Regions from separate parts of the Shewanella sp. SM21 genome, predicted to be linked through region 2. Evidence: riboswitches for the same ligand, from Rfam matches in the RefSeq annotation. Region 2 holds a riboswitch; the other holds the start of a gene.
What was found. Region 2 has a riboswitch for thiamine pyrophosphate ahead of thiC (phosphomethylpyrimidine synthase ThiC). Riboswitches for the same ligand answer to the same signal wherever they lie in the genome.
Positions count from the first base shown of each region.

Region 1: linked by a shared signal. The riboswitch ahead of L5L94_RS10690 (TonB-dependent receptor) and the one ahead of thiC (phosphomethylpyrimidine synthase ThiC) in region 2 are both predicted to bind thiamine pyrophosphate.

Region 1 is NZ_JAKKRL010000007.1:49,386-56,992, forward strand. Features, by position in the region: gene L5L94_RS10665 (DoxX family protein) at 1-391, opposite strand, end outside; gene L5L94_RS10670 (DUF6279 family lipoprotein) at 473-1,330, opposite strand; gene L5L94_RS10675 (phosphotransferase) at 1,524-2,636, opposite strand; gene pnuC (nicotinamide riboside transporter PnuC) at 2,636-3,289, opposite strand; gene L5L94_RS10685 (hypothetical protein) at 3,336-3,596, opposite strand; gene L5L94_RS10690 (TonB-dependent receptor) at 3,694-5,913, opposite strand; TPP riboswitch at 5,968-6,106, opposite strand; gene L5L94_RS10695 (Crp/Fnr family transcriptional regulator) at 6,304-6,984, shown strand; gene tsgA (MFS transporter TsgA) at 7,052-7,607, opposite strand, start outside.
Region 2 is NZ_JAKKRL010000002.1:463,426-471,032, forward strand. Features, by position in the region: gene thiS (sulfur carrier protein ThiS) at 1-46, opposite strand, end outside; gene L5L94_RS04140 (HesA/MoeB/ThiF family protein) at 48-947, opposite strand; gene L5L94_RS04145 (bifunctional hydroxymethylpyrimidine kinase/phosphomethylpyrimidine kinase) at 940-2,877, opposite strand; gene thiC (phosphomethylpyrimidine synthase ThiC) at 2,880-4,985, opposite strand; TPP riboswitch at 5,187-5,285, opposite strand; gene L5L94_RS04155 (hypothetical protein) at 5,453-6,829, opposite strand; gene trhA (PAQR family membrane homeostasis protein TrhA) at 7,313-7,607, shown strand, end outside.

The DNA.
Region 1 (7,607 bases), on a different contig from region 2:
CCCCAGCCTCAAGCACTCTGTCGTTGGCTAGCAAAGAGCTACCATCGGCAATCGCTAACCAACCATTTGGCCAATGCACAGTCAATGCGGCGACCAACATAGTGACCATTAAAGGGATAGAAATCAGTCGCGTCGCGAGCCCAAGCAGTAACAAGATAGCGCCAAAGAACTCAGTTCCCGCCGCCAGTCCTGCCATTAACGCCGGCATTGGCAGACCTAAGCCCCAATCGGGATTGGCAAACCAAGCAACCGTATCTTCAAAGTGAGCGAGCTTGTTATAGCCTGCTTGCATTAACACAGGTGCAAGGTAAATCCTAAGGGCTAATGGCGCTAACCCTTCGAAATAGCGGCTCATATTGAGTAGTTTCTGGTAAAGGGATACGAGTGGCATAAGGTCTCTATTTAGTCGTTAGTAGGCTGATTTATTGGCTTGCAGAAATAGACCCTAGCAAGGCAATAAATCTTTCATGACCTAGGCTTCTTTTTCAATCGCTTCCTGATTCAGTTCCTTGAGATCTTGAATGAGCCCACCTAACTTTTTATAAAAATGCTTAGACTGCTGCTCCGATAAGCTCGCATTCATCGCCAACAACAAAGTCCCAAATGCCTCAGTATTTTTACGTAAAAACACTTTATGTTGCTCTGACTTAAGCTCATCGGGCTGCGTCATCAGCAAGGTCAAACGCTCGGTTAATAATGCTTTATCGGCGCGCTGACCCAGTGCAACCTCAAACTGGCGTAACCATTCGTGTCTGTACTCAAGCCACATATCTAAGGTAGATAAACGCTGTTGATTATATTGGTGAATAAGCACTTTTTGCTCCGCAGTTACACTTCCAAGCCAATCATCAAATTGGGTTTGAAGGTTTTCATCGGCATCTTTTTGTAACTGTTCAGAGGTTTTACCCGCAAATTCTTTAACGAGCTCCTGCTCTTCCTCCCGTAATTTTGTGAGGATCTGCTTCACCTGTTCATCGGACAAAGACATTATGATAGGTAGAAGCTCGGGCAAGGCGAACTCAAACAATCGAAACCAATGCCGCTTAGCAATATTCACATGATCTGCCCATAGCACTGGCGTTAACGTATTGGTTTTTATGAGGCTTTCGACTTCGGTCAATTGCACCACATAATGAGCTAACTCTTTGGATTGGTGCCAAATGACAAATTTTTCAATGAGGGCATCGAATGCCTTTTGCTGAGATTTATCTAAGGTAACATAATCCTCTTGCTCCCAGCCGATGGCCCAGTCGAGGAAATGGTAACTGAATTTAGTGGAGCAGGCGCTTAAGCCTAAGAGACACACAAGTAGCATCACGCCTTTTTTCATACTGAATAATCCATCCTAGAATTGTTGCTAATAAGACGCTTGAGACCATATAAAGTTGCTTTTTATATCAAATAAGTTTGTCTAATAAAGGTTTTCAGTATGTTCTACCCGCATGTCCCACCAATCGCGCGGTCAATGCCATAAGGGAATGAACCATTATCATCAGATGGAAACTAAGCACACGCAATAATGACTATTTGGGGGTGATCAGCGGCCAGAAGCAATCAAACCAAGCAAGGTAGTCGGCGCTACGACTGGGTTCTGTTTGCGCTGCCATCAATAATGCCCAGTAACAAGCAAATACCCAATACATGTCAATAGCAGCAGGCACTGCCGTTACGGCTTGTGCAGTAACATAAGGATGTCCACTCAGATACTGTTTCACCAACACACTTTGCTGATAGGGCGTTAACGCATGGGTCGCTAACACTACAGCTAACTCACACAGTGGATGCGACGCCGTCGCATATTCAAAATCGATACAACACAAGCGGTTACTTTTGAGTAACAAATTATGGGGATTAAGATCGCGATGGCAAAACTGCGGTTTGATTATGCAGGCTGCTAACTCATCACACCAATGTTTGATTTCGATTTGAATTGCAAGCAGCTTAGCCACCCGCTCATTCCAATCGTGAGTATTGCTATAACCAATATCACTACCCTGCTTCAATAGCACAGCTCGCCTTAATACTGGCTCACTAAATGTTGCAGAAGCCTGATAGGCAAGCATTTGCTGGTGATATTCCTGCCACTGCTCAGTGATACTAATAGCATAAGGCCCTGTAGGCAGATCGCGTAATTGCAGCAATAACGCCAATAGCAAACAATGGGCTTGGTTAGGGTGCGTTTCTTGTTCTGCTGCCGGAAACTGTGAATAGTTAAACGTCGATTGCCCCAGCACAAAATCAGCTGCACTCGTTTGGCGCTCTAACGCTGGCCAGTGGATTAAGCCTTCGTTTTCAATATCGTCACTTTCAATATAATCACTTTCAATAAAATCACTGAGGTAATAACGCTCATCTTCGCTCACCCACAACAGTTCAGGAGCAAGTTTAGCTTGAGCCAATTGCTGCCAGTAAAAACGCTCCTGCTGGCGGTTGCAAAAACTGTCCGCCGCACCCGCATTCACCCGCAGTACATAACTGCCTGTGGGCGTAGTGATTTTATAGTTGTGATTACTTAAGCCGCCCGCAAGCTCATGAATACTTAACACGTTAACTAGCCCAGCACTTTTGAGTATGGAGTAAAGTGCTTTGAATGGCTCGCCCACTGAGCGCTGCATCGAGGCGTTTATATCGAGCATTAACTGAGTAACTTCAAGGTATTAGCTTCACGGGCGTCGGCTAACGCGGTTCGCCACAGGAAATACCCCACGACCGCCAGACCCACATAAAGCACGAATAACAAGGATGTCAGCATCAAGCCTTTGCTGAGGTAAAGATAAATCGACACTATGTCGATAACCACCCAATAAAGCCAATTCTCAAGTACCTTTTTTGCCACTAAATAAGTCGTCATCACGGCGAAACAGGTTGTCGCCGCATCTAGATACGGGAATGCGGCTTGGGTATACGTCGCCATACCGTGACCAACCAAAAGCGAAATCACGCCCGTCGCTGCGATCAACTTTAAATGGGTTTTCAATGGCCAAGTGGTCACTTTTACGCCTTGATGCTTATCACCACCTTGGGTCCAGAGCCAATATCCATAGAGCGCCATCGCCATGTAATAGACGTTAAGCACAGACTCCATCAGTAGCGACACCTTCCAAAACAACACAGTGTAAATGGCGGTACTGGCAAAGGCCGCCGCCCAGCACCACACACTGGCCTTCATCGCCAGCAGTAAATATGCCATCGCCAGCAATACCGCGAGGGCTTCCCATACGGTCATCACATGGACTTCACCAAAGGCCGTATTAACGCTCTCGACCAAGGTTAACCATAAATCTGTCATAGTGTTGTTCTCATTGCCTATTTGTCGCTTACATGGCGGTCAATCATTATTCGCTGTGGGCTAAATTCAGCTCACCACCGATAAACTTACACACAAATACTGCCTTGCCCCATTTCTCATGGGCCGCTTGCATCTCGGTCGCTAGCATAGTCATCACATCTAAATAATCGCCGCACACTTGAGTTGCCATCGCATTAGTCACGCGCTCGATATTGGGATAACTATCCACGCGGCCAATAAACCACTTGATAGGATCGAGGTAATTTTCATTAAAGGGATACATGCTAATTTCTGCGGTCAGTTTCATTTTAATTCCTTGATATTCTGAAGTAAGGCTGTAGCCCAAATACTGGGCTACAGTTCAGTAAACACTTAAATGATTATGCTCACTTTAAAATGAGCTATTACATAAACTTAACGTTAAAGGTTACGCCAATCTGACGCGGATCGCCGTAACGAATATATTGCTTTTCCGCCCAACCGTTATCTGGCTCATTGCCAAAATAGAAGCCACGCACACCGTATTCTTCATTAAACAGATTGCGTCCCCATAAATATGCCGACCAGGCGCTCGCCTCATAACCCACGCGGGCATTGACGATAGTGTAGGGTTCAGAGCGGGATTCATTGCTGTCTGAATAATAGAATTCACTCTTACCGCTAAGATTCAGGTTAGCAAACCAACCCGAATTAGCACGATAAGTCCCGCCAAGGCTGTAGGTAAGATGTGGAGAATGGGCCAGATCGCGGCCAGTTAAATCCACCTCAGTACCATATTTATCCTGATACTGGTAGTCACCGTAGGCCGTTTCTAACCAACCTAAGCTTGAGTAAACTTGCAGATTATCCGTGGCATACCAGGTTGCATCTAACTCAGCGCCATAGTTATTCGAACTGCCTGCATTTTCAGTGAACAAGATAAAACGCTGTGGTTTATCGGGATCTTGCTGTGATGCAGCCACCTGTTGATCTTGTCTGTCCATATAGAACAGCGCCAAATTAGTATCGATAAGTCCAGCTAACCAATGGGATTTAAGGCCGATTTCATAGTTATAGAGCGTCTCAGTACTAAACTCTTTTTTATCGTTCAATTCGACGGGCAAAGTCATGTTGAAACCGCCCGCCTTGTAACCGCGTGCGACTCGGATATAAGCATCGTGTGAGTCGTTCAGCACTTTACTCACAGCAATATGACCGCCCCACATGGTTTCGCTCGGGTCGAAATTATCGTTATTCGTATCAGAGTAATGACTGTTGCGACGCTCTAAACGTAGACCCACAGATAAAGCATAATTTGAGCCCAAATCCGTATCAAGCTGGCCAAACAGTGCATAGTTTGTCGCTTCATACTCTGAGTCTAAGACTTCATCCGGCCAAGCATTGTATTCAGAATACAATTGGTTATCTTCTTTCAGATTCATGGCATACACACCAAGCAACCAATCAGTACTCTCTGCAAAAATACGGCCCTGCTCGGTAGAACTTAGGCGAAACTCCTGCGACACGGTTTTACGCTGACCCGTTTTATCCCAAAAATAATCGTATTGGCACGGCGCCAGATTGCCATTGTCATCATTACATTGCTTAGAGGCCCAATATTCTGAGTTAGCCCAATCGCCATCGTAACTGTAATGGTGATCGGTATTGGCAAAAGAGGTTAACGAAGTTAATTCGAAGTTTTCTGCGCCAGAATAGGTCGCTTTAAAACCCGCGCCTGTGGTGCGTTGGCTATCAACACCCGGTTGATCCGATGTTGTCTGGGTTGGTGAATTGGTTAAACTCCACACATCATAGCCATTATCAAAATCGGCATGCAGCACAGTTAAATCAAACTGCAAATCATCTGTCGCATACCAGCGCAGCTTAGCGCGGCCGCTGAATTCATCGCGACCATTGGTATCATCACGGCCTAAATACAGGTTATCGTGGTAACCATTTTGCTGATGTTGCTGCATTGACACACGATAAAGCAGCTTGCCAGAATCCGTTAATGGGCCAGAACTGAAACCACTAAATGTGCGTAAATCATCATCGCCTAACGACACTTCGCCGCCATGCTCAAACACATCAGTTGGATCGTTACTCTTCAGATAAATCAATCCCGCTAAGGCATTCGCGCCGTAACGCGTCCCCTGCGGTCCACGAAGCACTTCGACCTGCTGTAAATCGTACATGCTCGACACCATACCAATACCGGATAAATCGATATCATCTATGATGTAACCCACGGAAGAATTAGGTGCGCCTTGGTATTGTTCCTGTTCCCCTACACCGCGAATTTGAAAATATTTCGGCCGAGAGCTTCCACCTGACCAGTTAAAATTGGCGATAGAATTAAGCAGATCTTCAAAGTGTTGCGCACTTTCATCCTGAATTTTTTGACTGTCGATAACGGTAATGCTTGAAGGCATTTTTTCTAAACTTGAGCTGCGAAAATCCGCCGTCACCACCATGACTTCCATCTCAGTGCTGGGATCGGGTTTATCGATCGCGTCGGTTTGTGCAAAAACAGGGGTGCTCAGCGCTGCGGCGATGGCTAATGCCAGCGGCGCTCGGGCTAAAAATAAGCTTGGCGATACGGTTGAAAATGGGGATTGATGGTTTGACGTTTTACGGTTTGACATAGGACCTCAAATATAATGTTTGAGATCCGGCAACGAATAAGCGATTCAGAAGTGTGCTGTTTATTGGCCCATTCCTACGCCGGTATTAGCCGGATCAGGTTCTAAGGGTTCGTCAGATGACATCTCAGTTTGCAGCCGTTAACGTTAAAATCAGAGTAACATTAATGCACAACAAACACCCCTTGGCGGCGCCTAGTATACATGACGGAAATAAAAAGTGGGCACTCTTATCTCTGCGATTCAATTAAATGTCGCGAAAACCACTGCCCTTCAGTTCGTATGATGAAAATGTCTTTAGTAGCCGCCTAAATCCTTTCGTCCATTTGACCGCCTATCATGATAATGCTATAGAAGGTCGCAATTTCGAACACAGTAAGAGGATCATAGTCGATGCAGCTAAAACCTTTATCGAAAGGACGTTATAGCCAGCGATGGGAGCAAGACTATCCACTTATTGAAGCGGTTGTACTTAGCTGCATCAGCGAAATAAAAATGCTCAAAAAAGGCGCTCACCTCATGACGCAGGGGGAAGCGATGGCATCACTTGTATTGGTGAAGCAAGGTCGCGTATCACTCGGCCATACCGCGAGAAATGGTCGGTGTTTTCAATTAGGTACTATTGATTGTGATTCACAGCTGTTTGGCGAAATGGAGTTCTTCACCCAGTACCACTGTCAACTAGACATTATTGCCAGTGAACCCTTAGAAATCATGTTGATTAGCGCTGAAAAACTGCAACATTGCCTCGGTCAACACCCTCAACTCGCGCTATTTTTCGCTAGTGCAATTGCGATTGACTACCAAGACACAGTGGATATTTTTACTCGGCGACTGCTCTATCCCATCAGTTATAACGTGGCATTTGATATTTACCATGAATACTTAAATGACTTGCCCGTAGATGGCTTTAGTAAACGCTATTTAGAGGCTGAACGATTTGGTACTACCGACCGAGTCTACCGTCGGGCACTACAAAATCTTGAGGAACGAGGCTTAATTGAGCGGAAAAAAGATGGCATTCGGATTTGTGATCTCAACGCACTCAAGAAATTTGTTGAAGCAGGTATATAACCGCTTTCAACATAACCCACACTCGACTTAATTTAACAACCGAGTGTGGGATGGATGCACAGGTAAATTAACTTACCGATGGCGAGTGTTGTTCCATAGCCGATTTCATCCGACTTGAAACGATCAATAGCATAAATATCGCTGCGTAAAGCAGAGGTATCACATACATCACTGTTTGTAATCCGATAATACGTTCAAAGAAAGAACTGATGGCTGGGCTAAACATCGCCCCTGCACTTCCGCTAATAAGAATATATGACACATTTTTGCTGCTAGCTTTTTTTACAAAAGACACGCCATAAGCAATAAATGCATTATAAAGCGCGGCACACACAAAACCATAGCCATAGGTTAAATAAGCTATCCAATTAAGATTATTGGTACTGACAATGGCAGCGGTGATCACCATAGCTAAAGCAATAATACCGACTAAGAAATGGTGAATTTTTACACGAGTCACAATCACAGTCGAAATTAACGCACCAATTAGCGCAGCGGACCAATACTGGGTAATAATATTACCTGCATCTTCAAACGGAATATCAAATTTTTGTTTTACAAATAAAGGTGCCCAAGTTAAAAAAGTATATAAAGCCAGCATTCCTAAAAATAAACCAATACCT
Region 2 (7,607 bases):
GTTCAGTCAACGACTGTGGGATATTATTTATGTGAATTAAAATCATATCAAACCTCAAGATTATCTTTATTTGATGATAGATAAGCCCCTTTGGGGCCACATATGTCACAATGGGGATCCCGCGTTAATATCGCCGCAGTCCATGAAAGTGATTTAGCGTCGAAGCGCCAAAAACGCCCCAACAAGGCACTTTTCGATTCATTACAACTATCCATATTCAACAAAAGTTGCATAGCCACCAAAGATTGCATTGACGCCATCACGCCCACGCTCGGACCAAGTACGCCTTGGGTACTGCAGCTCTGTGACACTCTCGTCTGTGCGGGGAAAATACAGTGATAACAACCACCAGAGGGGCACTGCACTTGATCGACTGCAAACAATTGGCCGCTAAATGCTGCGATTGACGCGCTGACTAAAGGTAAAGCAGCTTCGATACTGCTGCGATTAATGGCTTGGCGGGTCGCAAAGTTATCAGTGCAGTCAAGCACGAGCACTCTTTTACCCTGTTGTTTTAATTGTAAAACCTCAGCGAAGTGATGAGCTGATGTCTCAGCACTAAATGCTGTTTCATGGGCAGTAACAGTGCACTGCGGCGCTAAGCCTTTGAGCTTTTGCTTGGCAACTCGCGCCTTATTGAGTCCAATGTCGGCATCGTTGAATAGCAATTGTCTTGGTAGATTCGATACTTCAACCTTATCCCTATCGATTAAGGTCAAGCGACCAATACCAGCACAAGCCAGATACTGCGTCGCCAATTGCCCTAAGCCGCCAAGCCCTACAATAACAACGCTGGCGTCGACCAATTGCAATTGCCCTGCCTCACCGACCTCTGGCAATAAGACTTGCCGAGAATAACGCATGAAATCTGAATCACTGAGTGTATGAGTGCTTTGTGTTCCGTCGCAAAGAACCTCTGCGTGATAAAGCGGTGGTTTTTTACTCATGCTTTGCATCCAACTTATGCTTTACAGCCAGTTCTTCAGACAAGCTACATTGCTCCCAAGCTTGGCTCAGCTCTGCAAACGCTGCTAACGGATCCTTAGCTTTCGTGATGGCGCGCACCACAGCAATATTGCCCACCCCAGTAGCTTTCACCTTTGCCAGATTATCTAAGTCCATGCCGCCAATGGCGACCAAGGGATAATGGTCTTGGAGTAACGCCACATAGTGTTTAAGTTTTGCGAGCCCTTGGGGCGCCGAAGGCATTTGCTTCGTCGTGGTTGGGAATATATGCCCAAGCGCTATGTAGGATGGCGAGTATTGATGCGCCAGTAGCAACTCAAAATAACTGTGGCTGGATATACCTAATGCGAGCCCTGCCGACTGAATGGCCGCTAAGTCGGTAACGGCGAGATCTTCTTGGCCTAAATGTACCCCAAAGGCATGGTATTTTATCGCTAACTGCCAGTGATCATTGATAAAAAGCTGCGCATTAAAATGCTTACCTAAGGCAATGGCCGTTTGAATTTGTGCTTCTAATTCAGAGCCAACCAACTCAAATTTACCTGACTCAGACTTGCCTAGCGCAGATTTATCTCGCTGGTATCCTGCTAACCCTGCAGCAGTTGACCCGCTGGTATCGGTTTTTATCCGTAACTGCACGGTTTTAACACCCGCAACTAACAAACTTTCCAGCATGATTAAGTCACTCACCACGGGATAAACACCAAGATCGGCATCGAGCACTTTAAAACCGTGGGATGAGATGTATTGAGCTGGCGTCGAAGTTATTCTTACCTGAGCGGTTGCCTGATCTGTTGCGGAAAAAACTGTTGCAACTAAGTCATTACCAACATCAAGATGTTGGTTGAGGTGATAACTAATAAAATTACCATCACACAATTTTATCTTGGCATAGCGGGACAAGTCATTGGGCCACCCCGTACGGGCCAACGACCCTGGACCTTGCCCTAAACCAATCGCCGCGCTTAAGCCTTGACTCACGTAGGCTTTGGCAACCACCACCGCATCTTGCAATACAAAACCTTGCGCTAACACGGCGGCAATAGCCGATGACAAAGTGCAGCCGCTACCATGGTTATGACGGGTATTAACCCGCGGGCTTGCCAACCAAAAACGCCCATTTTGATGCAGCTCAGAGCTAGCGCGTACTTGATGGCAAACCAGATAATCCTCGGCAAGCCCATGATCCCAGCCGTTGCTATCGAGAGTGCTAACATGAACGTTAGCCTGAGTTTGAGCATGAGTGTTATCGTGAGTTTTAGCATGAGTATCATCAAGAATATCAGTGCTGCCAAAGCTCACATCGCCCCCTTTAGCGAGCACACTGCAATCTAAACTCTGGGATAAAGCCTGTGCTGCAGCAACGAACTGCGATTTGGTCGAAACATCACTGTTAGTTAACCGCCCAAGTTCAAGCACATTGGGCGTGATAAGTTCGATTAAGCCTTTGAAAGGATTAAAATCTAAAGCTGATTTGGCAGAACTTTTTATATCCTGACAGTTATCTGCTGCTAATGCATCGCCACAACTGGCGACCATCACAGGATCGACAATCACAGGCACAGATGGATAGTGGATTTTAAAACTCGCGATCCAATCTGCCAGCAATGCCACTTGAGTTTGATCTGCCAGTAAGCCGATTTTAATTGCTTTGGGTGGCAAGTCTGAAAGCAAAGTCGTCAGCTGAGCCATTAACATCGCCGCTGATACGGGCTCGACTAAAGTGACTGCTACTGAGCTTTGCGCCGTCACTGTGGTGATCACGCAGCAACCGTGACAGCCCAAATCTTGAATTGTCGCCAAGTCCGCCTGAATACCGGCACCGCCGCCGCTGTCTGAACCGGCTATGGTCCAAACAAATGCGGGGCGAGCGGTATTCATGGGCGAATTACCCCCATGAATACCCGACATAATTAGGCTTCCTCTGCTTCGGCGACAAGCTTGCCTATCACCTGATAGATCTCGGCGCCCGAGGCAGCAAATTGTGCCGATTTTAGCGCCATTGCCGCTTCCAACTCCTGCGGCGTCTTGATTGTGACTTGCATGGCTTGGGCAGCCGCTTCAACTTGCTCCGCTTTCGCTTGTGCCGCCTCTAAGCCAGCGGCATAGGCACGTACATCTTGGGTGATTTTCATCGAACAAAATTTAGGGCCGCACATAGAGCAAAAATGCGCGACTTTAGCGGATTCCTGCGGTAAAGATTCATCGTGGTAAGCGCGCGCGGTTTCAGGATCTAGTCCTAAGTTATATTGATCTTCCCAGCGGAATTCGAACCGCGCCTTTGCCAGCGCATTGTCACGAATTTGCGCACTCGGATGACCTTTGGCCACATCGGCGGCGTGGGCAGCAATCTTATAAGCAATCAAACCTTGCTTAACATCTTGTTTATTCGGTAATCCTAAGTGTTCTTTTGGCGTGACATAACACAACATAGCGCAGCCATACCAAGCAATCATGGCCGCGCCTATGCCGGAGGTGAAATGATCATACCCAGGTGCGATATCGGTGATTTGTGGGCCAAGGGTGTAAAACGGCGCTTCGTCGCAGTGAACTAACTGCTTGTCCATGTTCTCTTTAATGAGCTGCATCGGGATATGTCCCGGCCCTTCGATAATGGTTTGTACGTCGTATTCCCACGCGATTTTGACTAGCTCACCTAAGGTTTCAAGCTCTGCAAACTGGGCGGCATCATTAGCGTCGGCAATCGAGCCTGGACGCATACCATCACCTAAGGACAGGGATACATCGTAGGCGACGCAAAGCTCACAGATCTCACGAAAATGGCTGTAGAGGAAGTTTTCCTTATGATGGCTCAGGCACCATTTGGCCATGATTGAACCACCGCGGGAAACGATCCCAGTAACGCGTTTAGCCGTCATCGGCACATAACGTAGCAGTACACCAGCATGAATCGTAAAGTAATCAACACCTTGCTCAGCTTGTTCAATTAAGGTATCGCGGAACACTTCCCAGGTTAAATCTTCTGCCACGCCGTTCACTTTCTCCAGCGCTTGATAAATCGGCACTGTGCCAATGGGCACTGGCGAGTTACGGATGATCCACTCGCGGGTTTCGTGGATATAACGACCCGTGGATAAATCCATGACAGTATCCGCGCCCCAACGGGTAGACCAGACGAGCTTTTCCACTTCTTCCTCGATGGAAGACGTCACCGCAGAATTACCGATATTGGCGTTCACTTTCACCAGAAAATTACGCCCGATAATCATAGGTTCGGCTTCGGGATGGTTAATATTCAGCGGAATAATCGCGCGGCCACGGGCAACTTCGGCGCGGACAAATTCGGCGGTAATCGGTTCGCCGACTAAGGCACCAAAGGCTTCGCCCTTGGCTTTACGATTGAGGATTTCATCCTGTACTTGCGCAAGTACCATGTTCTCGCGGATCGCCACATATTCCATTTCTGGCGTGATAATCCCTTGACGGGCATAGTGTAATTGACTGACACGTTTGCCCTGCAGCGCTCTGCGTGGGCGGACAATGGCACTCGAGCCTGCCTCAAAACGCAGATGATCTAAACCGTCGTCGGCGAGTCTTTGTTGGGTAAAGTCTGAGGTCGCGCAGGATAATTGCTCTGTGTCGTTGCGGGCTAGGATCCAGTTTTGTCTTAATTTACCAAGGCCTAGACGCACATTGATGTCGGCCTCAGGATCGGAATAAGGTCCGGCGCAATCGTACACGCGGATTGGCGGATTTTTTTCCATGATGGGCGCATCATCTGTGCCGCCGACCAGGGTGTCAGTCTGCAGAATTTGCCGCATGCCAACGCGAATATCGGCACTGGAACCCTCGAGATAAATCTTTTGTGAATTAGGATGTTGCAGTGGCGCTAGCGTATCGATAAAGGCTTGGGCCTGCGCACGGGTTTCGCGGCGACTCGGCGCCTGAGGCACGATTGATTGACGAGACTCAGTCGATTTATTAGGGATTGTCGATTCTGGCGCTGTGATTTCTGTCGCATTGGCAGCTACAGCTGGGTTTTGGTTTGAACTGGACATAAGCAATCTCACGTTAAAAAATGGAGTTGCTTGTCTGGAGAATTGAGTTGTTGATAGCTGGACATGGCAATCAACTTTTGTGCCCAACACTGGCTTCAAAAATTGAGTTACCCTGCTCAATAACAATTAAATCTCAACATTAAGGCTTAAAACATTGCTGAGTTAACAGGTGTTCAAGCCGTCTATTTTGGCGATTTAATATGTGTTATTACGCTTGTTTCCTTCGCAGGTTTTAACCTGATCAGGTTCAACGGATCCCGAATAAACGGTCTCAGCCAAGAGGCACTCCGACAAGATGAGTACGCAGTATAGACAGAAGCGGCAGCAACAAACAAGGAAAAAAGCAATTAAAAACCTTAACCACCAATCCAAAATAAAGATTTATAATTAATTGTTTTTAATTGATTAAATAAAATGAAACCTAAAAAGCTATAATTAGCATGAAAATAAATCATAAAAGAAAGTCACTATTTATGGGGTTTGAGCATCATTTTGTTTAATCGAGATTGAATGGCATCATCAATAGCTTGATTGATTTTTTTGCCACTGCAGTTAATGGGAAAACCTAAATTTTCGGCGTTAGGATTAACTTGAGTGCCGACTTGTACCACGCGATAACAAGTATCCCCTTTACGCACAATACGATTTGGGTCTAAGGGTAAATCTAGACTCGTTGTGCCACCGAAATCATCAGCATTAGGGACAAATAGCACCTCCATCTCTGGGCTCATTTCACTCATATTCGATTTCCGGGTGAACTTATCAGCCTGTTCAATGACGAGATCATCGAGCGCTTGCTCGCGCTGACGTTCAAAATATTGCTGGGTGAATAAACTCATGCTTGAGCTTGTCGCTATTGTGCTCTCACCTTCTGCTGCAGGCGAGCTCTTAGCGCCAAGCTGCGGCTTCATTTCTGTGGTATCAAGCGTATTAGTTGTTTTTTTTGCCGTCACTTCCGCGGGCTGTACTTCACTTTGGGCACTTGATTGAGTTTTCTTTGATTGAGATTGGCTCGATTGAGTGATGTTCGGTTTAACCGTATCTGGGTTCACTTTTTCCGACTCTACTTTTTCAGAGACGGCCTTTTCGGGTGCTATTGTTTCAGGCATGACCTTTTCAAGTATTGGCAGAGGCTTCACTTGAGTTTGAGGTGTGGGAACAATTGTAGGCGTAACAGAACTTGTCGCTTCAGTCTTATCCTCGGCCTTGATCTCAGTTTTGGACTCCGAGGTTTCGGCTTTCTCTACCGCGGGAGCATAAATAAAGTAAGCCTTGATCGCTGTCACTTTAGGGCCACGGCTTTCTATTTCATTCAATCCAAAGGGATTTAACTGCGGGCGCCACAAAATGCAGATAAGTAAAAATAAACACACATGCACTAAGAGCACAAAAAATAACAAACTGAATCCTTTGAAATACGGCTGACGAGCACGCAAAACGGATCCCGTCCCCAATCCCTGAGCACTAGTTTGTATCGTCCTAGACAGTTCAGGTTTGGATTCAGATTCAGATTCAGAAACCAATTTATCTTGATCTTGATGTTCAGCACGGATTTCTTGCAGTACCAAATCTTGGGCTTGCTCTTGGTCTATAGCTTGGGTGTCATGCTCAGTGACTAAAAAGCCTGCACCGCTATTGAACGCTAATGGCTCCGCATTAGTGGTAAAAACAGGCGTTTGAGCAGCATCCAGTTCACCGAGCTGATGATCAAATGCGATAAAAGTCTCACCTTCTGGCGATGTGACCGAAATCAGCAAAGCACTATCAGCATCATCTCCAATCGCTATCGCTGTAGGAGATGCTGTCAATAAAGGCGCGGCCTTGGGTTGATGTTGAAAAGGCAAAATCCATCCTTAGGTTTTGTATAGTATCCATTGATTTCAATGACGCTTAACGTGGAACGATTGCACTCTAATTCAATATCAATCCAATATCAGGTTGGTGAATATTGAAAACGAATTATCCAATGATTGCATTTACTTGCGAGTGCTCAACGCAGATTAGAGGAGGCAAACAGGGTAAAGTTCAATGCAAATGCAACCTGCTACAAGCACAGTACTTTACGCCAGTGCTTGATAAGTCACTTGCCAGTTAAGACAAATAAGGCTGGGAATTGGGATCATAATCGCGCTAAATCTCACGTCTTGAAGCGAGTAGCATCATCAATGCGATGCACTGATGGGAGTGCAAGACGGCGTTAAAAATCTAAAAGATGAAAAATAGAAGCCAACCATAAATTTAAGCTTACAAGTGTACGCTTAAATATGGTGATTTATTTTTCTAACTGATAGACTCAGTCTATTATCGTTTACGAGTGTGTATCTACCATGTCGAGTCAAAGTGTTACCGAACAGCCAAACACAGTTAAAAACCCGGTAAAATCTGGACCATATAGTATCAAAGAAGAGATCGCTAACAGTGTATCCCATGGCCTAGGTGTTATTGCGGGGATTGTGGCATTGGTGCTCATGCTGCTTAAAGGTCAAGATCACCTAACGCCAATTCAACTTACGGGCGTAACCATTTATGGTGCGAGCATCATAGTGCTTTTCCTATGCTCGACGTTATATCACAGCGTTAGCCATTCAGGCTGGAAACATAAACTGAAGATCGCCGATCACT